2 regions of the Citrobacter sp. VF227 genome follow, and region 2 is predicted to be linked to the other one. Evidence: predicted binding sites of a transcription regulator. Region 2 holds the regulator's gene; the other holds the start of a gene.
What was found. Region 2 encodes CRP, which controls carbon source genes, mostly activating them, when cyclic AMP is high. Its sites were predicted from a motif close to ATGTGANNNNNNTCACAT; they were not measured.
Positions count from the first base shown of each region.

Region 1 (9,837 bases), on a different contig from region 2:
CAGAGCACTAACCGATGAGGACATCGCGGGTTATGTTGCCAGCGGTGAACCAATGGATAAAGCAGGTGCATACGGTATTCAAGGGTTGGGTGGCTGTTTTGTCAGGAAGATTAATGGCAGCTATCACGCCGTAGTCGGCTTACCGCTGGTAGAAACGTATGAGTTGCTGACCAATTTTAACGCACTGCGTGATAAAAGGGATAAACATGACGGCTGAATTGTTGGTAAACGTAACGCCATCGGAAACACGGGTGGCTTACATTGATGGTGGTATTCTGCAGGAAATTCATATTGAACGTGAGGCGCGACGCGGAATCGTAGGCAATATCTACAAAGGTCGTGTAAGTCGTGTACTTCCGGGTATGCAGGCGGCTTTTGTAGATATTGGGCTTGATAAAGCTGCATTTCTTCACGCTTCGGACATCATGCCGCACACCGAATGCGTGGCGGGTGAAGAACAAAAACAGTTCACCGTGCGCGACATCTCTGAACTGGTGCGCCAGGGTCAGGACCTGATGGTGCAGGTAGTAAAAGATCCGTTGGGTACTAAAGGCGCCCGTCTTACCACGGATATCACGCTGCCTTCCCGTTATCTCGTCTTTATGCCGGGGGCGTCGCACGTTGGCGTTTCCCAACGTATCGAAAGCGAAATTGAACGCGAACGCCTGAAAAAAGTGGTGGCGGATTACTGCGATGAGCAGGGCGGATTCATTATTCGTACGGCGGCAGAAGGCGTCTGCGAAGAAGATCTGGCTTCGGATGCTGCCTACCTGAAGCGTGTCTGGACGAAAGTCATGGAACGTAAGAAACGCCCGCAAACGCGCTATCAAATGTACGGTGAGCTGGCGCTCGCGCAGCGCGTGTTGCGCGATTTTGCTGACGCCCAGCTTGATCGGATCCGCGTCGACTCCCGCCTGACGTACGAAGCGTTAATGGAATTCACGGCTGAATATATGCCTGAAATGACCAGTAAGCTTGAGCATTACAGCGGTCGCCAGCCTATCTTTGATCTGTTTGACGTTGAGAATGAAATCCAACGTGCGCTGGAGCGTAAAGTTGAACTCAAGTCAGGTGGTTATCTGGTTATCGACCAGACTGAAGCGATGACCACCGTCGATATTAATACCGGCGCGTTTGTTGGGCATCGTAATCTCGACGACACTATCTTTAATACTAATATTGAAGCAACGCAGGCTATTGCCCGTCAGCTGCGTCTGCGTAACCTCGGCGGCATTATTATTATCGATTTTATCGACATGAATAATGAAGACCACCGTCGCCGAGTGCTGCACTCTCTGGAGCAGGCTCTGAGCAAGGATCGCGTAAAAACCAGCATCAACGGTTTTTCACAGCTGGGTCTGGTAGAGATGACGCGCAAACGCACGCGCGAAAGCGTGGAACATGTGTTGTGCAACGAGTGTCCGACCTGCCATGGGCGCGGCACGGTGAAAACGGTGGAAACCGTGTGCTATGAAATCATGCGTGAAATTGTGCGCGTTCACCATGCATATGAATCCGATCGTTTCCTGGTATATGCCTCTCCGGCGGTGGCTGAAGCCCTGAAGGGGGAGGAGTCTCATGCGTTGGCGGAAGTTGAAATCTTTGTCGGCAAGCAGGTCAAAGTTCAAATTGAACCGCTGTATAACCAGGAGCAGTTCGACGTCGTCATGATGTAATCTGGCCTGGTAAACGCCTGATGGCGATACCTTGCAGGTGGGAGCAGGCGTTCACGCCGCCATCCGGCAACACGGTTTTGTGAGTCACATTTTTTGGTAGACAAGGAGAGGCGCGTGAGGCGATTGCCGGGGATATTACTGCTCACTGGAGCCGCATTCGTTGTCATCGCAGCGCTGCTGGTCAGTGGGCTGCGCCTGGCGCTACCTCATCTTGACAGTTGGCGGCCTGTCATCCTTGGCAAGATTGAATCCGCCACCGGTCTGCCGGTTTCCGCCAGTGAGCTTTCCGCAAGTTGGCAAAATTTCGGTCCTACGCTTGAAGCGCGCGATATCCATGCGCAGCTAAAAGACGGTGGCGAATTTTCGGTAAAGCGCGTCACGTTAGCGTTGGATGTCTGGCAAAGCTTACTGCACATGCGCTGGCAGTTCCGCGACCTCACCTTTTGGCAATTGCAACTGCGCATCAATACCCCCATCCAGCACAGTGAAAGCGGTGACGGAATTGAAGCCGGCCACCTCAGCGATCTCTTTCTGCGTCAGTTTGATCATTTCGATCTGCGTGACAGCCAGATTAGTTTCTTAACCCTCTCTGGCCAGCGTGCAGAACTGGCGATCCCACAGCTTACCTGGCTGAACGGTAAAAACCGCCATCGTGCAGAGGGCCTGGTCAGTCTCTCCAGTCTGACCGGGCAGCACGGTGTTATGCAGGTGCGTATGGATTTGCGCGACGATGACGGGCTGTTGAATAACGGTCGGGTCTGGCTGCAAGCCGATGACATCGACGTCAAACCGTGGCTGAGTAAATGGATGCAGGATAATGTTGCGCTGCAAACTGCGCGTTTCAGCCTGGAAGCCTGGATGACGATTAGCAAAGGGGTCGTTTCCGGCGGTGATGTCTGGCTGAAAAAAGGCGGGGCAAGTTGGCTGGGTGATGAGCATACTCACACGCTCTCTGTCGATAACCTGACGGCGCACATTACCCATGAAGGACCGGGCTGGCAATTCTCGATCCCTGACACCCGTATCACCATGGACGATAAACCCTGGCCGAGCGGGGCATTAACGCTGGCCTGGGTCCCTGAGCAGGAAGTCGGTGGTGAGAATCATAAACGCAGCGATGAGTTACGCATTCGTGCCAGTAACCTGGAATTGGCTGGGTTGGAGGGGCTGCGCCCGATGGCGGCCAGGATATCGCCTGCACTGGGTGATATCTGGCGGGCCACGCAGCCGAGCGGAAAGATAGATGTGCTGGCGTTGGATATCCCACTGCAGGCGACAGAAAAAACTCGCTTCCAGTCCTCGTGGAGCAATCTGGCCTGGAAACAGTGGAAGCTGCTACCGGGGGCTGAGCATTTCTCCGGTACGCTTGCGGGCAGCGTTGAAAATGGTGCACTCACCGCTTCGATGAAGCAAGCTAAAATGCCGTACGAAACCGTTTTCCGCGCACCGCTGGAAATAGAGAACGGCGTGGCGACGCTAAGCTGGCTGAAGAATGAGAAAGGCTTTCAGTTAGACGGGCGCAACATTGATGTGAAAGCGAAAGCGGTACGTGCGCGCGGTGGTTTTCGCTATCTGCAACCCACTGGAGATGAACCGTGGTTAGGTATTCTGGCTGGCATCAGCACCGACGACGGCTCCCAAGCCTGGCGCTACTTCCCGGAAAATCTGATGGGCAAAGACCTGGTTGACTACCTCAGTGGCGCTATTCAGGGCGGCGAAGCGGATAACGCCACGCTGGTGTATGGCGGTAACCCGCATCTGTTCCCGTATCTGCATAATGAGGGGCAATTTCAGGTCCTGGTGCCGCTACGCAACGCGAAATTTGCTTTCCAGCCCGACTGGCCTGCGCTTACTGACCTCAATATTGAACTGAATTTCATTAACGACGGTCTGTGGATGAAGACGGATAGCGTTAATCTGGGCGGCGTGAAGGCCAGTAATCTGACGGCCAATATCCCCGACTATGCCAAAGAAAAACTGCTGATTGATGCCGATATTAACGGACCAGGCAAGGCGGTCGGACCTTATTTTGATGAGACGCCGCTGAAGGATTCCCTCGGCGCCACGCTAGAGCAGTTGCAGATTGACGGCGATGTGAATGCTCGCTTACATCTGGATATTCCGCTAGACGGCTCGCTGGTTACCGCGAAAGGTGATGTCAACCTGCGTAATAACAGCCTGTTTATTAAACCGCTCGACAGCACGCTGAAGAATTTGAACGGTAAATTCAGCTTTATCAATGGCGATTTAAAGAGCGAGCCGATGACGGCGAACTGGTTTAATCAACCGCTGAACGTCGACTTTTCCACGACCGAAGGGGCGAAAGCCTATCAGGTAGCCGTGAATCTGCAAGGTGACTGGCAGCCAACCCGTATGGGGATTTTACCGGCGCAGGTCAACGATGCGTTAAGCGGCAGCATGGCGTGGAATGGCAAGGTAGGTATCGATCTCCCGTATCATGCGGGGCCGACTTACGACATAGAGATAAAAGGCGACCTGAAGAATGTAAGTAGTCACTTACCTTCTCCCCTGAACAAGGCTGCCGGTGAGGCGTTGCCGGTTAACGTTAAGGCCAACGGCAATCTGCGCAGTTTTGATCTGACCGGCAACGCGGGCAGTAAGAATCACTTTAACAGCCGCTGGTTGCTGAATCAGAAACTGACGCTTGACCGCGCAATCTGGACGTCGGAAAGCCGTACCGTGCCCGCGTTACCCGATCAACAAGGCATTGAGCTTAATCTTCCCCCTATGGATGGGGCGCAATGGCTGGCTTTGTTCCAGAAAGGTGCTGCGGATAACGTTGGGACCAACGCCAACTTCCCTCAGCGCATCACGGTACGTACGCCAGCGTTATCCCTGGGTGGCCAGCAGTGGAATAATTTAAGTATTGTGTCTGAGCCGTCAATCAATGGCTCCACCGTGCAGGCGCAGGGCCGCGAAATTAACGCCACGCTGGCGATGCGCAATAACGCGCCGTGGCTGGCCAATATTAAGTATCTTTATTACAACCCAAGTGCGGCAAAACCGTCACCGAATAGTACGCCCGCTTCGCCGTTTTCCACCATCGACAACGTCAGCTTCCGTGGCTGGCCGGATCTTCAACTACGCTGTGCCGAGTGCTGGATGTGGGGACAGAAATACGGTCGCATTGACGCCGATGTCGCGATTAAAGGCGACACGCTCACCTTGAGTAACGGCCTGTTGGATACCGGTTTTGCCAGACTGACCACCGACGGCGTGTGGGTGAATGCGCCGGGCAAGGAGCGGACGTCGCTGAAGGGTAAACTGAGTGGCAATAAAATTGACTCCGCGGCCAACTTCTTTGGCGTATCGACCCCGATTCGCAACTCTTCGTTCAACGTTGAGTACGATCTGCACTGGCGTAACCCGCCGTGGGATCCAGATTTAGCTTCGCTGAATGGTATTTTGCGTACCCGCCTGGGCAAAGGTGAGCTTACAGAACTCAGTACCGGTCATGCGGGACAACTGTTACGCCTGTTAAGCTTTGATGCGTTGCTGCGTAAACTGCGCTTTGATTTCAGCGATACCTTCAGCGAAGGCTTCTATTTCGACTCGATTCGCAGCACGGCGTGGATCAAAGATGGCGTGATGCATACTGATGATACGCTGGTGGACGGTCTGGAAGCCGATATTGCGATGAAAGGCTCGGTGAACCTGGTACGCCGGGAGTTGAATATGGAAGCGGTGGTCGCGCCAGAGATTTCTGCCACCGTAGGGGTTGCCGCTGCGTTTGCCGTCAACCCGATTGTTGGTGCGGCGGTGTTTGCTGCCAGTAAGGTATTGGGACCGCTGTGGAGCAAAGTGTCGATTCTGCGCTATCGCATCACTGGTCCGATCGATAAGCCACAGATCAACGAAGTTCTGCGTCAGCCGCGCAAAGAAAGCCAGCAATGATTTGACGGGGGCGAGTAATTGCCCCAATCTCACTACATAGATCTTCTACCGCAGTAACTAATGAGTAGCAAAACGATGAGTCTGAACCTGGTAAGTGAACAATTGCTAGCGGCGAATGGCCTGAAACATCAGGATCTGTTTGCCATCCTGGGCCAACTGGCCGAACGCCGCCTTGATTACGGCGATCTCTATTTTCAGTCGAGCTATCACGAATCCTGGGTTTTAGAAGACCGCATCATTAAAGATGGTTCTTACAATATCGATCAGGGCGTTGGCGTGCGAGCCATCAGCGGCGAAAAAACAGGGTTTGCCTATGCAGACCAGATTAGCCTGCTGGCGCTGGAACAAAGTGCTCATGCCGCTCGTACCATCGTGCGTGACAACGGTGATGGCAAAGTAAAAACGCTGGGGGCGGTGGAGCACCAGGCGCTTTATACCTCAGTTGATCCCCTGCAGAGCATGAGCCGTGAAGAGAAGCTGGATATTCTGCGCCGCGTAGACAACGTGGCGCGTGCCGCAGACAAGCGCGTTCAGGAAGTGACCGCCAGTCTGACTGGTGTTTATGAACTGATTCTGGTGGCGGCGACCGACGGTACGCTGGCCGCTGACGTCCGTCCGTTGGTGCGTTTGTCGGTAAGCGTACAGGTTGAAGAGGATGGCAAGCGTGAACGCGGCGCCAGCGGTGGCGGCGGGCGTTTTGGCTATGACTATTTCCTTGCCGATCTCGATGGCGAAGTCCGTGCTGACGCATGGGCGAAAGAGGCCGTACGCATGGCGTTGGTTAACCTCTCTGCGGTGGCCGCGCCTGCCGGTACGTTGCCGGTGGTGCTCGGCGCTGGCTGGCCTGGCGTCCTGCTGCATGAAGCGGTCGGTCATGGTCTGGAAGGTGACTTTAACCGCCGTGGCACATCAGTATTCAGCGGTCACATGGGTGAACTGGTGGCGTCAGAATTGTGTACCGTGGTGGATGACGGCACAATGGCGGACCGTCGTGGTTCCGTGGCTATCGATGACGAAGGTACGCCGGGTCAGTACAACGTGCTGATCGAAAATGGCATTCTGAAAGGCTATATGCAGGACAAACTCAATGCGCGCCTGATGGGAGTCGCGCCAACGGGTAATGGTCGCCGTGAATCTTACGCGCACCTGCCGATGCCGCGTATGACTAACACCTATATGCTGCCGGGGAAATCCACGCCGCAGGAAATCATCGAATCCGTTGAATACGGTATTTATGCACCTAACTTCGGCGGCGGCCAGGTGGATATCACCTCCGGGAAATTTGTATTCTCGACGTCCGAAGCGTATCTGATTGAGAACGGTAAAGTGACCAAACCGGTGAAAGGCGCAACGTTAATTGGCTCCGGTATCGAAGCGATGCAGCAGATTTCGATGGTGGGTAACGACCTGAGACTGGATAACGGAGTTGGCGTTTGCGGTAAAGAAGGACAGAGTCTGCCTGTGGGCGTGGGTCAGCCGACGCTGAAGGTGGATAACCTGACCGTGGGCGGTACTGCCTGAGAAACTGTAATTTAAAGGGTATTTTTGCCCGATAAGCGCTAGCGCTATCGGGCATATCATCACTTCTCTTTTCCCCGACCGTACATTCCCTGGAATAGCTTCGCCACATCGACAAAATAGTCTGTCAGATAGTTAATCACTACCTGCACCTTGAGTGGCAATTTGTCTTTTTCGGTATACAGCGCGTAGACCGGACGCGGATCCGACTGGTAGCGGGGAAGCAGGATCTCCACTTCGCCACGATTGATCTCATTGATCACCCACATCAGCGGTACATAGGCAATGCCCGTGCCTGCGGCCAGCCAGCGTACCAGCGTCATCGGATCGTTAGTCACGAAGCGCCCCTCTGGGATCAGGCGGGTGGAGATGCCCTCCGGAGCGATAAGCTCGAATTCATTATCCGGGCGCACGCTGTATTCCAGCCACGAGTGGTTGCTGAGATCGGCGGGTTTCTCCGGGGCGCCAAACTGCGCGAGATAGCTTTTCGCGGCGCAGACCACCATCGGCATAGCTCCCAAACGGCGTGAAAACAGGCTGGAGTCCTGCAACGCGCCGACGCGGATAACTACGTCCAGGCCATCCGCGATTAAATCCGGGGCCGGAATGCCGGTTACCAGATTTACCGTCAATCCCGGATACTCTTTCAGCATCGTGGCGGTCAACCCGGCGAGGACATTTTGTGCCATAGTTGAAGAGCAGCCAATGCGCAGGGTACCGATAGGCGTGTTGTTAAAGGCATAAAGTTGCTCGTGAACATCCTGTGCTTCGTGCAGCATCCGGCGGCAGCCCTGATAATAAATTTTACCGGCTTCAGTTAGCCCAATGCTGCGCGTACTGCGGTTTAGCAGCTTGACCTGTAACTCATCTTCCAGTTTGGAGACCGTCTGGCTTATTGATGAAACGCTCATTTGTAGCTGTCTTGCGGCGGCGGTGAAGGAGCCCAGTTCGACAACTTTGGCGAACACCGACATACGTTTTAATCGTTCCATTGTTCACTCTGACTTAAAAGTGATTTAGATCACATAATATAGATAACAGCATAACAGTTACGTTAATATATTATTATTCAAATAACGGCTATGTCGCTCTCGCCTGGCTCATCCTCGCCCTTCTCTGCGGTGACATACGCTAGAAAAACTATCATCTGCACTCTCTTACGTTACCAAGGTCAACATGAGTCTGTTTCCCGTTATCGTGGTGTTTGGTTTGTCCTTCCCACCGATTTTTTTCGAATTACTTTTGTCACTGGCGATTTTCTGGCTGGTGCGTCGGGTGCTGGTTCCGACTGGTATCTATGATTTTGTCTGGCATCCGGCTCTGTTTAACACCGCGCTGTATTGCTGTCTGTTCTACTTAACAACGCGCCTGTTCGTTTGAGGTTGAAGTGAAAACACTAACAAGAAAACTCTCCCGCACGGCCATTACCGTGATACTGGTCATTCTGGCCTTCATCGCCATTTTCCGCGCATGGGTGTTCTACACCGAGTCGCCGTGGACGCGTGATGCCCGTTTCAGCGCCGATGTTGTCGCCATTGCGCCGGATGTTGCGGGCCTTATTACCAACGTTAACATCCATGATAACCAACTGGTGAAAAAGGATCAGATCCTGTTCACCATCGATCAGCCACGCTATAAGAAAGCCCTTGAACAGGCTGAAGCTGATGTCGCTTATTATCAAGTTCTGGCGCAGGAAAAACGCCAGGAGGCTGGTCGTCGTAACCGACTTGGCGTGCAGGCCATGTCTCGTGAAGAGATCGATCAGTCAAACAACGTCCTGCAAACCGTATTACACCAGCTTGCGAAGGCACAAGCGACCCGCGACCTGGCGAAATTAGATCTGGAGCGTACCGTTATCCGCGCGCCAGCAGATGGCTGGGTGACTAACCTGAACGTCTATAGCGGCGAATTTATTACGCGCGGGTCCACGGCGGTGGCGTTAGTCAAACAGCATTCTTTCTATGTGCTGGCGTATATGGAAGAAACCAAACTGGAAGGCGTTCGTCCTGGGTATCGCGCTGAAATCACCCCGCTTGGCAGTAATAATGTGCTGAAGGGGACTGTTGATAGTGTGGCGGCTGGCGTAACGAATGCCAGCAGCACGCGGGACGCCAAGGGTATGGCGACCATTGATTCCAATCTTGAATGGGTGCGTCTGGCGCAGCGTGTGCCGGTGCGAATTCGCCTTGATGAGCAGCAGGGAACCTTGTGGCCTGCCGGGACGACCGCGACCGTCGTCATTACCGGCAAGCAGGATCGCGATGCCAGTCAGGAATCTTTCTTCCGTAAAATGGCGCACCGCCTGCGCGAATTTGGTTAATCGCGATGGGTATTTTCTCCATTGCCAATCAGCATATCCGCTTTGCGGTAAAACTGGCCTGCGCGATTGTACTGGCGCTGTTCGTTGGCTTTCATTTCCAGCTTGAGACCCCGCGCTGGGCGGTGCTGACCGCGGCCATTGTGGCGGCAGGTCCGGCCTTTGCCGCTGGTGGAGAACCTTATTCAGGTGCTATCCGCTATCGCGGCATGCTGCGTATTGTCGGGACATTTATCGGCTGTATTGCCGCACTGATCATTATCATCAGCATGATCCGCGCCCCGCTATTGATGATCCTGGTGTGTTGTGTTTGGGCCGGTTTTTGTACCTGGATCTCATCGTTAGTGAAGATCGAAAACTCCTATGCCTGGGGGCTTTCAGGCTATACGGCGCTGATCATCGTCATTACTA
Region 1 is NZ_JBRFVF010000006.1:216,599-226,435, reverse strand. It holds gene ACU8YC_RS18820 (Maf family protein) at 1-217, shown strand, start outside; gene rng (ribonuclease G) at 207-1,676, shown strand; gene yhdP (AsmA2 domain-containing protein YhdP) at 1,791-5,591, shown strand; gene tldD (metalloprotease TldD) at 5,667-7,112, shown strand; gene aaeR (HTH-type transcriptional activator AaeR) at 7,172-8,101, opposite strand; gene aaeX (p-hydroxybenzoic acid efflux pump operon protein AaeX) at 8,286-8,489, shown strand; gene aaeA (p-hydroxybenzoic acid efflux pump subunit AaeA) at 8,497-9,429, shown strand; gene aaeB (p-hydroxybenzoic acid efflux pump subunit AaeB) at 9,435-9,837, shown strand, end outside.
Region 1: a site for CRP is predicted at 8,119-8,136, ahead of aaeR (HTH-type transcriptional activator AaeR). Genes of this name have one in related genera too.

Region 2 (9,837 bases):
ACTTTGGCTACGCTGTTTTCGGTAAAGTTGTGAAAGGGATGGATGTCGCGGATAAGATCTCTCAGGTTCAGACCCATGATGTGGGTCCTTACCAGAATGTTCCGTCAAAACCGATTGTTATCCTGTCTGCCAAAGTCCTGCCGTAATCGTATTTTGCGCGGGCAATGCTTGCCCGCGTTCTCTCGCTTCTCTGCGTAACCCGAAATTGCTGCTTATACTTGTGGCAAGTGTCGGCTCATTCAGGGAGGTCACGTGAAAAAACTCACCGATAAACAAAAGTCCAGGGTCTGGGAACAACGGCGAAACGCCAATTTCCAGGCCAGTCGGCGGCTGGAAGGCGTGGATATTCCACAGGTTACCCTGAGCGCTGAAGACGCGCTGGCGCGTCTTGAAGCGTTGAGGAGGCACTATGAGCGATAAATTCGGTGATGGACGTGACCCCTACTTGTATCCGGGCCTGAATGTCATGCGTAACCGCCTGGGTATTCACCAGGCGCAGCGTCTGGCGCAGGCCGCTTATGAGTTGACGGCGCTGCGCGCAGCCACTATCGAATTGGGCCCGCTTAAACGGGGTTTGCCGCATCTGTGCGCTATTCATCGCCAACTCTATCAGGATATTTTTGACTGGGCGGGACATCTGCGAGAAGTCGATATTTACCAGGGTGATACCCGCTTTTGCCATTTCGCTTATATCGAGAAAGAGGGCAATGCGCTGATGCAGGACCTGGAAGACGAGTCCTGGCTGGTGGGGTTATCGGAAGACAAGTTTGTCGACCGACTTGCGCACTACTATTGTGAAATCAACGTACTGCATCCGTTTCGTATTGGCAGCGGTCTGGCGCAGCGTATTTTCTTTGAACAGTTAGCGATTCATGCCGGGTATATGTTGAGCTGGGATGGCATCCAGGTTGAAGAATGGAACCGGGCTAATCAGGGCGGGGCGATGGGAGACCTGTCTGCGCTGCGGGTGATATTTCGTAAAGTGGTAAGCGTAGTCCCGGAAACTGAGTAGAATAGCGCGGTTCTTATGTACCGGAGCCGCCATGATTCTGCTTATCGATAACTATGATTCATTTACCTGGAACCTGTATCAATACTTCTGTGAACTGGGGGCTGATGTCCTTGTCAGGCGCAACGACGAGCTGACGCTGTCGCAAATCGATGCGCTGAATCCGCAAAAAATCGTCATTTCCCCGGGACCTTGTACGCCGGATGACGCCGGTATTTCGCTGGATGTTATTCGCTATTTCGCGGGGAAGATCCCTCTGCTGGGGGTTTGTCTGGGGCACCAGGCGATGGCGCAGGCCTTTGGCGCGACCGTGGTGCGGGCGGCTAGAGTGATGCACGGTAAAACGTCGCCTATTTCGCATAACGAGCAGGGTGTTTTTCAGGGACTCGCCAATCCATTAACGGTAACGCGCTACCATTCTCTGGTGGTCGCTCCCGAAACCCTTCCTGACTGCTTTGAGGTGACCGCCTGGAGTGAAACGCAGGAGATCATGGGTATTCGTCACCGGGAGTGGGATATGGAGGGGGTGCAGTTTCACCCGGAGAGCATTCTCAGCGAACAGGGGCATCAGCTGCTGGCTAATTTTCTCAACCGGTGATTTGTGGTTGCTATTCAGTGATTTTTTATTCATATTTTGTGATTATAATTTCACTAGCATTTCTGCTTAACAGGGTGGTAATGACATGGCAACTGAACAAACTGCAATTACACGCGCGACATTCGATGAAGTGATTCTGCCGATTTATGCACCGGCTGAGTTTATCCCGGTAAAAGGGAAAGGGAGTCGAGTGTGGGATCAACAGGGTAAAGAGTATGTTGATTTCGCAGGCGGTATTGCAGTTACCGCGTTAGGGCATTGCCATCCGGCGCTGGTTGAGGCGTTAACCACCCAGGGCGAAACCCTGTGGCATACCAGCAATGTTTTCACCAACGAACCGGCGTTACGCTTAGGTCGTAAACTCATTGATGCGACCTTCGCCGAGCGCGTACTGTTCATGAACTCCGGTACCGAAGCTAACGAAACCGCCTTTAAGCTGGCGCGCCACTATGCCTGCGTGCGCCATAGCCCGTTCAAAACCAAGATTATTGCCTTCCACAACGCGTTTCACGGTCGTTCGCTGTTTACCGTATCCGTTGGCGGGCAACCGAAATATTCCGACGGCTTTGGACCCAAACCGGCAGATATCATCCATGTCCCGTTTAACGATCTGCATGCGGTCAAAGCGGTGATGGACGATCACACCTGCGCGGTGGTGATCGAGCCTATTCAGGGCGAGGGTGGCGTTACTGCGGCAACGCCGGCATTCCTGCAAGGCTTGCGTGAGCTCTGTGATCAGCACCAGGCGCTGTTGGTATTTGATGAAGTACAGAGCGGGATGGGGCGTACTGGCTCACTGTTTGCCTATATGCACTACGGCGTGACGCCGGATATCCTGACCAGTGCCAAGGCGCTCGGCGGCGGCTTCCCGGTGAGTGCGGTACTGACTACCCAGGAGATTGCCTCGGCGTTCCACGTGGGCTCGCATGGTTCCACTTATGGCGGTAATCCGCTGGCCTGTGCGGTTGCGGGAGCTGCGTTTGATATCATCAACACGCCGGAAGTGCTGGAAGGTATTCAGGCCAAACGCCAGGCGTTTGTTCAGCATTTGCAGAAAATTGACCAGCAGTTTGACATTTTCAGCGACATTCGCGGTATGGGACTGCTGATTGGCGCCGAACTGAAGCCGCAGTTTAAAGGCCGGGCGCGTGATTTCTTGTACGCCGCGGCGAATGAAGGCGTGATGGTACTGAACGCCGGACCGGACGTGATGCGTTTCGCGCCGTCGCTGGTGGTGGAGCAGACCGATATCGATGAAGGGATGCAGCGCTTCGCGCAGGCCGTGGCGAAAGTGGTGGCTTGACGATCTTAGGCCGGATAAGCGTAGCGCATCTGGCAGTCGATCTTAACCCTTCATATCCCGCAACCGGCGGCTCAGCCAGATCCCGTGATGCGGTCGCTGACGCCATGCTACCGACGAAATGGTATGCATGGTGTTCAGATGCCCTAATATCCGCTGTAGATGCTGCTCAAGGGTACTTAAAGGCCCGTGGGACAGCATCTCTGGCGCCTCGAGAATATTTACATCGCCGGAGCTTCCTGGGCCGTCATATTCCAGCCGTTGCTGACAGCGCTGGATCGCAATTTCACAGGACTCCAGATACCGCTGCGCCAAATCCGGCGTCAGCATCGTATGTTCCCTTGCCAGCGTGGTCATCGCGTTGATGTGTTCGACGATGAACTGGCTATGCGTAACCCACAGTTTCATGTCCGCCAGATAGTGCGAGTTGAATCCTGGCTCCTGCATCGCCTGGTTAAGTGAGTTGAACAACGTGTTATGCGCCTGGTTGACCCGCATGCGTTGATACGCCAGCGGTGTGGCCTGCGGATCGTTGCTAAGGATCAGGCGGATGGCTTCCTGATCGGCTTCTAACGCATCGTGGGCGTTTTTACGCAGCAGGCCGCTCTGCCACTGCGGCCATAGCCAGAGCATCCCGCCAAAGGCGATTAGGCAACCAGTGACCGTATCGATAAACCGCGGCACGATAAACTGTTCCCCGTTCAGTGTCAGCAACTGCAGGGTGTATACCGCGGTGACCGTAAAGCCGACGGTAGCCCAGCCGTAGTTTTTACGGATGGTCAGATAACTCACCAGGGTTATCAGCAGCATGCCTGCCAGCGTGTAACTCTCCTGAATATGAAAGTGCAGTGTGACGCCAGCGATCACCAGGCCAACGAGCGTCCCTACTGAACGGTGTAAAATACGTACCCGGGTCGCCCCGTAGCCATTTTGCGTGACGAACAGGATTGTCATCAAAATCCAATAGGGTTTTGGCAGGTGTAAGGCGCTGCCCATCAGGCTGGCAATGCTCAACATGACGCTGATGCGTCCGGCATTACGCAGCGCCGGGGATTTCAACGACAGATAGCTTTTCAGGGCAGGGATCAGCGGCAGCCGACGCTGCTTGTCAGCCATTAAATCCCGGGCATACAGTGGGCGCTGGGTGCGTAGCACGCGGGCAATACGGCTGAAGTGCCAGTAACAAAATTGTCCTACCGGATTGTCCGGATGTTGGTTGGCAATTTTCTCCAGCGTGCCAATTTGTTTATCCATTGAAAAACGTGTTGGCAAGCGGTGATACAAAATGTCATCGGCCAGAACGCGAAGGCGTTCGGCGACGGTGCGCGCGTTCCAGCGGATCACCTGTTCGGCGTGGCTACGTTCGACCAGCTTTTGCACCTCTTCCGGCTGGTGGAGGCTGACGGAAATATGTTCCTGTAAATCGAGCGCCTCCTGAAAGGCACGTAGCAGGCGCTTATAATCGTTGTTGCGATGTGCCGACAGCATATGCATTTGCTGATAGCACTGGGTAATCAAATCTACCGCTTTTTGTTGGCGCACAAGCAGGGGGGGTAGCGCTTTTTCCGGATCGGCATGCTGAGTCAGGAGGCTGTATTTGGCCTCACAGTAATCGGCTAATTCACGATACAACAAGCTGAGCGACTCACGCAGCGGCTGCTCACGCCACATCCAGAACCAGAACCAGTTGAACAGGCCGTACCACAATGTACCCAACGCGTAGATCAGCAGTGGCTCCCAGACGGGCATGTTCCCGGCCAGGCTGAGCGTGAAAATTGCCGCGATAAGCGAGGCAGGTAGTAGTCGTGCATGCAGAGGGCCTAATTCAGCGGTTACACCAAGAATCAGCGTCAGGCCAGTGAGGATCAGCGGCAGCGGTATAGTCTGTGCCAGCAGTATCTGCATGATCAGACTGCATCCGGCAAACAAAGACGCACCAATCACTAAGCGTTTGAAAAAGCGCTTATGCGGGGTATCAAGACCGGCAATATTGCAGCAGGCAGGGACGAGGGAGAAGAGGAGCCCCAGATGAAGCTGCCCGATGATCAGACCGACGGCCACAGGTAAACATAGCACCAGCGTCTGTCGTAGTGCGTAGTTGATCTCAGGGTGATATATCAGTCTTCGCCACATCGGTGCAAACAAAAGTGGCGCATTACGGGGTAACGCGCCACTTCGATGGGGTTAACGTGTGCCGTAGACGACGATGGTCTTACCGTGTGCGGAGATCAGATTCTGATCTTCCAGCATCTTCAGAATACGACCAACGGTCTCACGGGAACAGCCAACGATCTGGCCGATTTCCTGGCGGGTGATTTTAATCTGCATGCCGTCCGGGTGGGTCATCGCGTCAGGCTGTTTCGCCAGATTCAGCAGAGTCTGCGCGATACGACCGGTAACGTCGAGGAAGGCAAGGTTGCCAACTTTTTCAGACGTGACCTGCAGACGGCGAGCCATCTGAGAGGACAGGCGCATCAGAATATCTGGATTGACCTGGATTAATTGGCGAAATTTTTTGTACGAAATCTCAGCGACTTCACATGCAGTTTTAGCACGGACCCAGGCGCTGCGTTCCTGACCTTCTTCGAAGAGGCCTAATTCACCAATAAAATCGCCCTGATTCAGATAAGAAAGGATCATTTCTTTCCCTTCTTCATCTTTGATCAGCACTGCCACTGAGCCTTTAACGATGTAGTACAACGTTTCCGCTTTTTCACCCTGGTGAATCAGCGTGCTCTTCGATGGGTACTTATGAATATGGCAATGAGACAAGAACCATTCGAGAGTCGGGTCTGTTTGCGGTTTGCCAAGCACCATGCGCGGTTATCCTCTGTTATAAGCTGTCTCCAGAGCCAAAATATTACCTGCCTCTGGGTTTGCAAAAATGTGCTTCCCGCTACCTGGGAAGGGGGCTGTCAATACGTGCGACGGCCTGTAATGTGATGTCCTCTGCATACATGCAGTACGTCAATGTATTACTGTAGCATCCTGACTGTTTTAGCATAGCTTTCGCCGTGTGTCTCCTGGTGTCTCGCTTCAGCATGACGCAGGTCGCCTTCCGTTGCGAGATTTGTTGTGTGCGCGTAATCTGTCAGGAAAATTGATGCATCGGAGTAATAAAATATGCAAGCACGTGTTAAGTGGGTTGAAGGGTTAACCTTCCTCGGTGAGTCCGCCTCTGGCCACCAGATTTTGATGGACGGTAACTCCGGTGATAAAGCGCCGAGCCCGATGGAAATGGTCTTAATGGCTGCGGGCGGTTGCAGCGCAATTGATGTGGTGTCGATCCTGCAAAAGGGTCGTCAGGATGTGACCAACTGCGAAGTGAAGCTGACCTCCGAGCGTCGTGATGAAGCGCCACGCCTGTTTACCCACATCAACCTGCATTTCGTTGTAACGGGTAACGATCTGAAAGATGCGTCCGTCGCTCGCGCGGTCGATCTTTCGGCGGAAAAATATTGCTCCGTGGCGCTGATGCTGGAAAAGGCGGTGAACATTACCCACTCCTATGAAGTGGTTGCCGCTTCGTGATGTTATGCCTGATGGCGATATACTTATCAGGCCTACAGGATTTAAACGCGTAGGCCGGATAAGGCATTATCCGCCATCCGGCAAAAAAACACCTTACTCTATCTTTTTACCTTCCATCAGTCGCTGGACTAGCGGCAGCATAATCAATTCCATCGCCAGACCCATTTTCCCGCCCGGAACAACCAATGTATTGATATGAGAAATGAATGAGCCCTGCAGCATGGCCAGTAGCCATGGGAAATCGATCCCTTCCAGATTACGAAAATGAATCACGACAAAGCTTTCATCGAGTGACGGAATACTCTTGGCGGCAAAGGGGTTAGAGGTATCTACAGTCGGTACGCGCTGAAAGTTGATATGCGTACGAGAAAACTGCGGCGTGATGTAATTGATATAATCGTCCATTGAACGCACCACCGAGTCCATCACCGCTTCACGCGAGTGTCCACGCTCGCTGGTATCGCGGGTCAGCTTCTGGATCCACTCCAGGTTCACGATCGGCACCACACCAACCAACAGATCGACATGCCGGGCCACATTTTGCTGCGGGGTGACAACGCCGCCGTGAAGTCCCTCATAGAACAGGACATCCGTCGGTTCAGGCAGCGGCTGCCAGGGCGTAAATGTCCCCGGAACCTGATTCCACGGTACGGCCTCATCGTAGGTGTGCAGATATTTACGCGACTGACCTTTGCCCGTCTGACCGTATTCAATGAAGGTTTGCTCCAGCAGACCGAAGTCGTTAGCTTCGGGGCCGAAATAGCTGATATGCCGCCCGGCATCGCGCGCTTTGCGAATCGCCATGTCCATTTCCGGGCGGGTATAGCGATGAAAACTGTCGCCTTCCACCTCGGCGGCGCGCAGATTTAACTGCGCGAATATTTTACGAAACGCGAGGCTGGTGGTGGTGGTCCCCGCGCCGCTGGATCCTGTTACCGCAATCACCGGATGTTTGGCAGACATAACAACTCCATGAAATGGTTGTAATTATAGTAAAGTCGGCCGGCGGCTACGGATTACTCGCGAATCTGCTTCCTCGGCATAATGTTGACCGTTTCATGCAATTCGGACCACACCAGCACGGCTTCACCTGATTGTAGTTGGCGTTTGACGTCGGCGACTTTTTGTTCGAGCGAGCGTTCATGTTCACCATAATCGGTGCCTTCGCGCAAGACAAAGCTTTCAAGCAGATTGTCCAGCGCGTCCGGGGAGATGTCTTGCCAGGGAATAATCATGATGAAGTCTCCAGATACGTTGTCAGCCAGTCCGGGATTCTGGATTCCAGCCACATCTCCGGATGGCGTATCGTACCGCCAATGAATCCGACATGGCCGCCGTGTTCAGTAAGCTGATACTCCACCTGCGAGGGCAGGTTTTCCGGCTCAGGGATCACATGATGATCCATAAACGGATCATCCTTGGCATGGATAATCAGCGTCGGTTTGGCGATCTGATTAAGCAATGGCATGGCGCTACACTGACGGTAATAGTCTATCGCATCGGCGAAACCGTGAATTTTGGCGGTGATCAGATCGTCAAAATCGCGAATGCGACGTAGAGATTTCAACTGGGCCAGGCTCACCGGCAGTGAGCCAGGATAAGCCTCAAGCTTACGCGAGGCATTGGCTTTCAACAGATTAAGCAGGTAGCGCTGATAGACCCGGGAGAATCCCTTGTCCATGTGGTAACTACAGGCTTCCAGCACGAAAGGGGCAGAGACGATAACAGCAGCATCAATTGGAATCTCGGTGCCTTCTTTTGCCAGCAGGCAGGCCAGCATGTTTCCACCAAGCGAATAGCCTACCGCTGCGGTCGGCACACGACCGAACTCACGCTCCAGCCAGTGTAAAAACCAGGTGCCGTCTTCTGTTTCACCGGAGTGATAAATGCGGTTCAGACGATTTGGTTCGCCGCTGCAGCCGCGAAAATGCATCACCACACCCAGCCAGCCGCGCTTTTGTGCTGCTTCAATCAGGCCATGTGCGTAGGGGCTGTTCAGGCTGCCTTCCAGGCCGTGAAAAACCACCAGGCGCGGTTTGTGTTTCGCCTGCTGCGGATCTTCACTCCACGCCAGATCGACAAAATCACCGTCTGGCAATTCCAGACGCTGCCAGTGGGCATCGAACTTCACCTTGCGGCGAATTAAACGCGGCAGCATCGTCTGCAGATGGCGGTTACTGATACCGCGCATTGGACGGAAATCTCGCGAATCTTCGGTAGGTGGAGTCATTTCTGTGGACGTGATTTCAACCATAACACCAGAGCAATTAATATTCGGAAAGAATAACTATACCGCGCGCAGCGCATGCGGGTTAGCCAATATGTGATTTTGCGCTTATTCTGCCAGCATCTGCTCAAGCTGTTCCTGCGCGTCCAGCCAGGCCATTTCGCACTCTTCGAGCCCGGATTTCGCGCTGGCTTGTTGCTGCAAGCATGCCGTGAGTTCAGCCTTGCGGCTTTGGTCGTACAGTTCGCTGTCGCCGAGTTTCTCTTCTGCCTGCGCCAGCTGTGCGTGCAGCTTCTCCATCTCTTTTTCCAGACGGGTAATCTCTTTACGCAACGGCTGCGTCAGAGTGCGTAGTTCAGCCTCGCGACGCTTCTGGTCTTTACGCGCCTGGGCGCTGTTAACGCTCTCTTTCGCCGGTTCGTCGCCCTGGCTTTCCTGTTTTTGCACATCGCTCAGCCACTGCTGATAATCCTCCAGATCACCGTCAAACGGCTCGACTTTCTTGTCATGCACCAGATACAGGTCGTCGGTGGTAGAGCGAATCAGGTGACGGTCGTGCGAGACCACGACCAGCGCGCCTTCGAAATCGATCAGCGCTTCGGTCAGCGCCTGGCGCATATCCAAATCCAGGTGGTTGGTCGGTTCATCGAGCAGCAGCAGATTCGGGCGCTGCCAGACGATCAACGCCAGTACCAGGCGTGCTTTTTCACCACCGGAGAAACGACGGGTCTCTTCGCTGACCTTATCGCCCTGGAAGCCGAATCCGCCGAGGTAGTCTCGAAGTTTCTGCTCCAGCTCCTGTGGTGCCATGCGAGCCAGGTGCTGGATAGGCGATTCATCGGCGCGTAAAAACTCCAGCTGGTGCTGCGCGAAGTAGCCCAGCTTGATGCCTTTCGCCAGGCCAATCTCGCCGCTGATTGGGGCCAGTTCGCCGGCCAGCAGCTTAATCAGCGTAGATTTACCCGCACCGTTACGACCGAGCAGGCCGATGCGGGATCCCGGCACCAGATTCAGTTTGATCGAATCGAGAATGACGCGTTCGCCGTAGCCAGCGCTGACTTTTTCCATCTTCAACAGCGGGTTTGGCAGGCTTTCCGGCTCACGGAAGCTAAAGTGGAACGGATTGTCCACGTGCGCAGGGGCAATCAGCTCCATGCGTTCCAGCATTTTGA
Region 2 is NZ_JBRFVF010000005.1:11,292-21,128, reverse strand. It holds gene ppiA (peptidylprolyl isomerase A) at 1-146, shown strand, start outside; gene ACU8YC_RS16430 (YhfG family protein) at 253-420, shown strand; gene ACU8YC_RS16425 (putative adenosine monophosphate-protein transferase Fic) at 410-1,012, shown strand; gene pabA (aminodeoxychorismate synthase component 2) at 1,044-1,607, shown strand; gene argD (bifunctional acetylornithine/succinyldiaminopimelate transaminase) at 1,693-2,910, shown strand; gene ACU8YC_RS16410 (YccS/YhfK family putative transporter) at 2,953-5,040, opposite strand; gene crp (cAMP-activated global transcriptional regulator CRP) at 5,092-5,724, opposite strand; gene ACU8YC_RS16400 (OsmC family protein) at 6,031-6,438, shown strand; gene ACU8YC_RS16395 (phosphoribulokinase) at 6,532-7,401, opposite strand; gene ACU8YC_RS16390 (YheU family protein) at 7,455-7,673, opposite strand; partial or broken gene ACU8YC_RS16385 (hydrolase) at 7,670-8,729, opposite strand; gene ACU8YC_RS16380 (ABC transporter ATP-binding protein) at 8,774-9,837, opposite strand, start outside.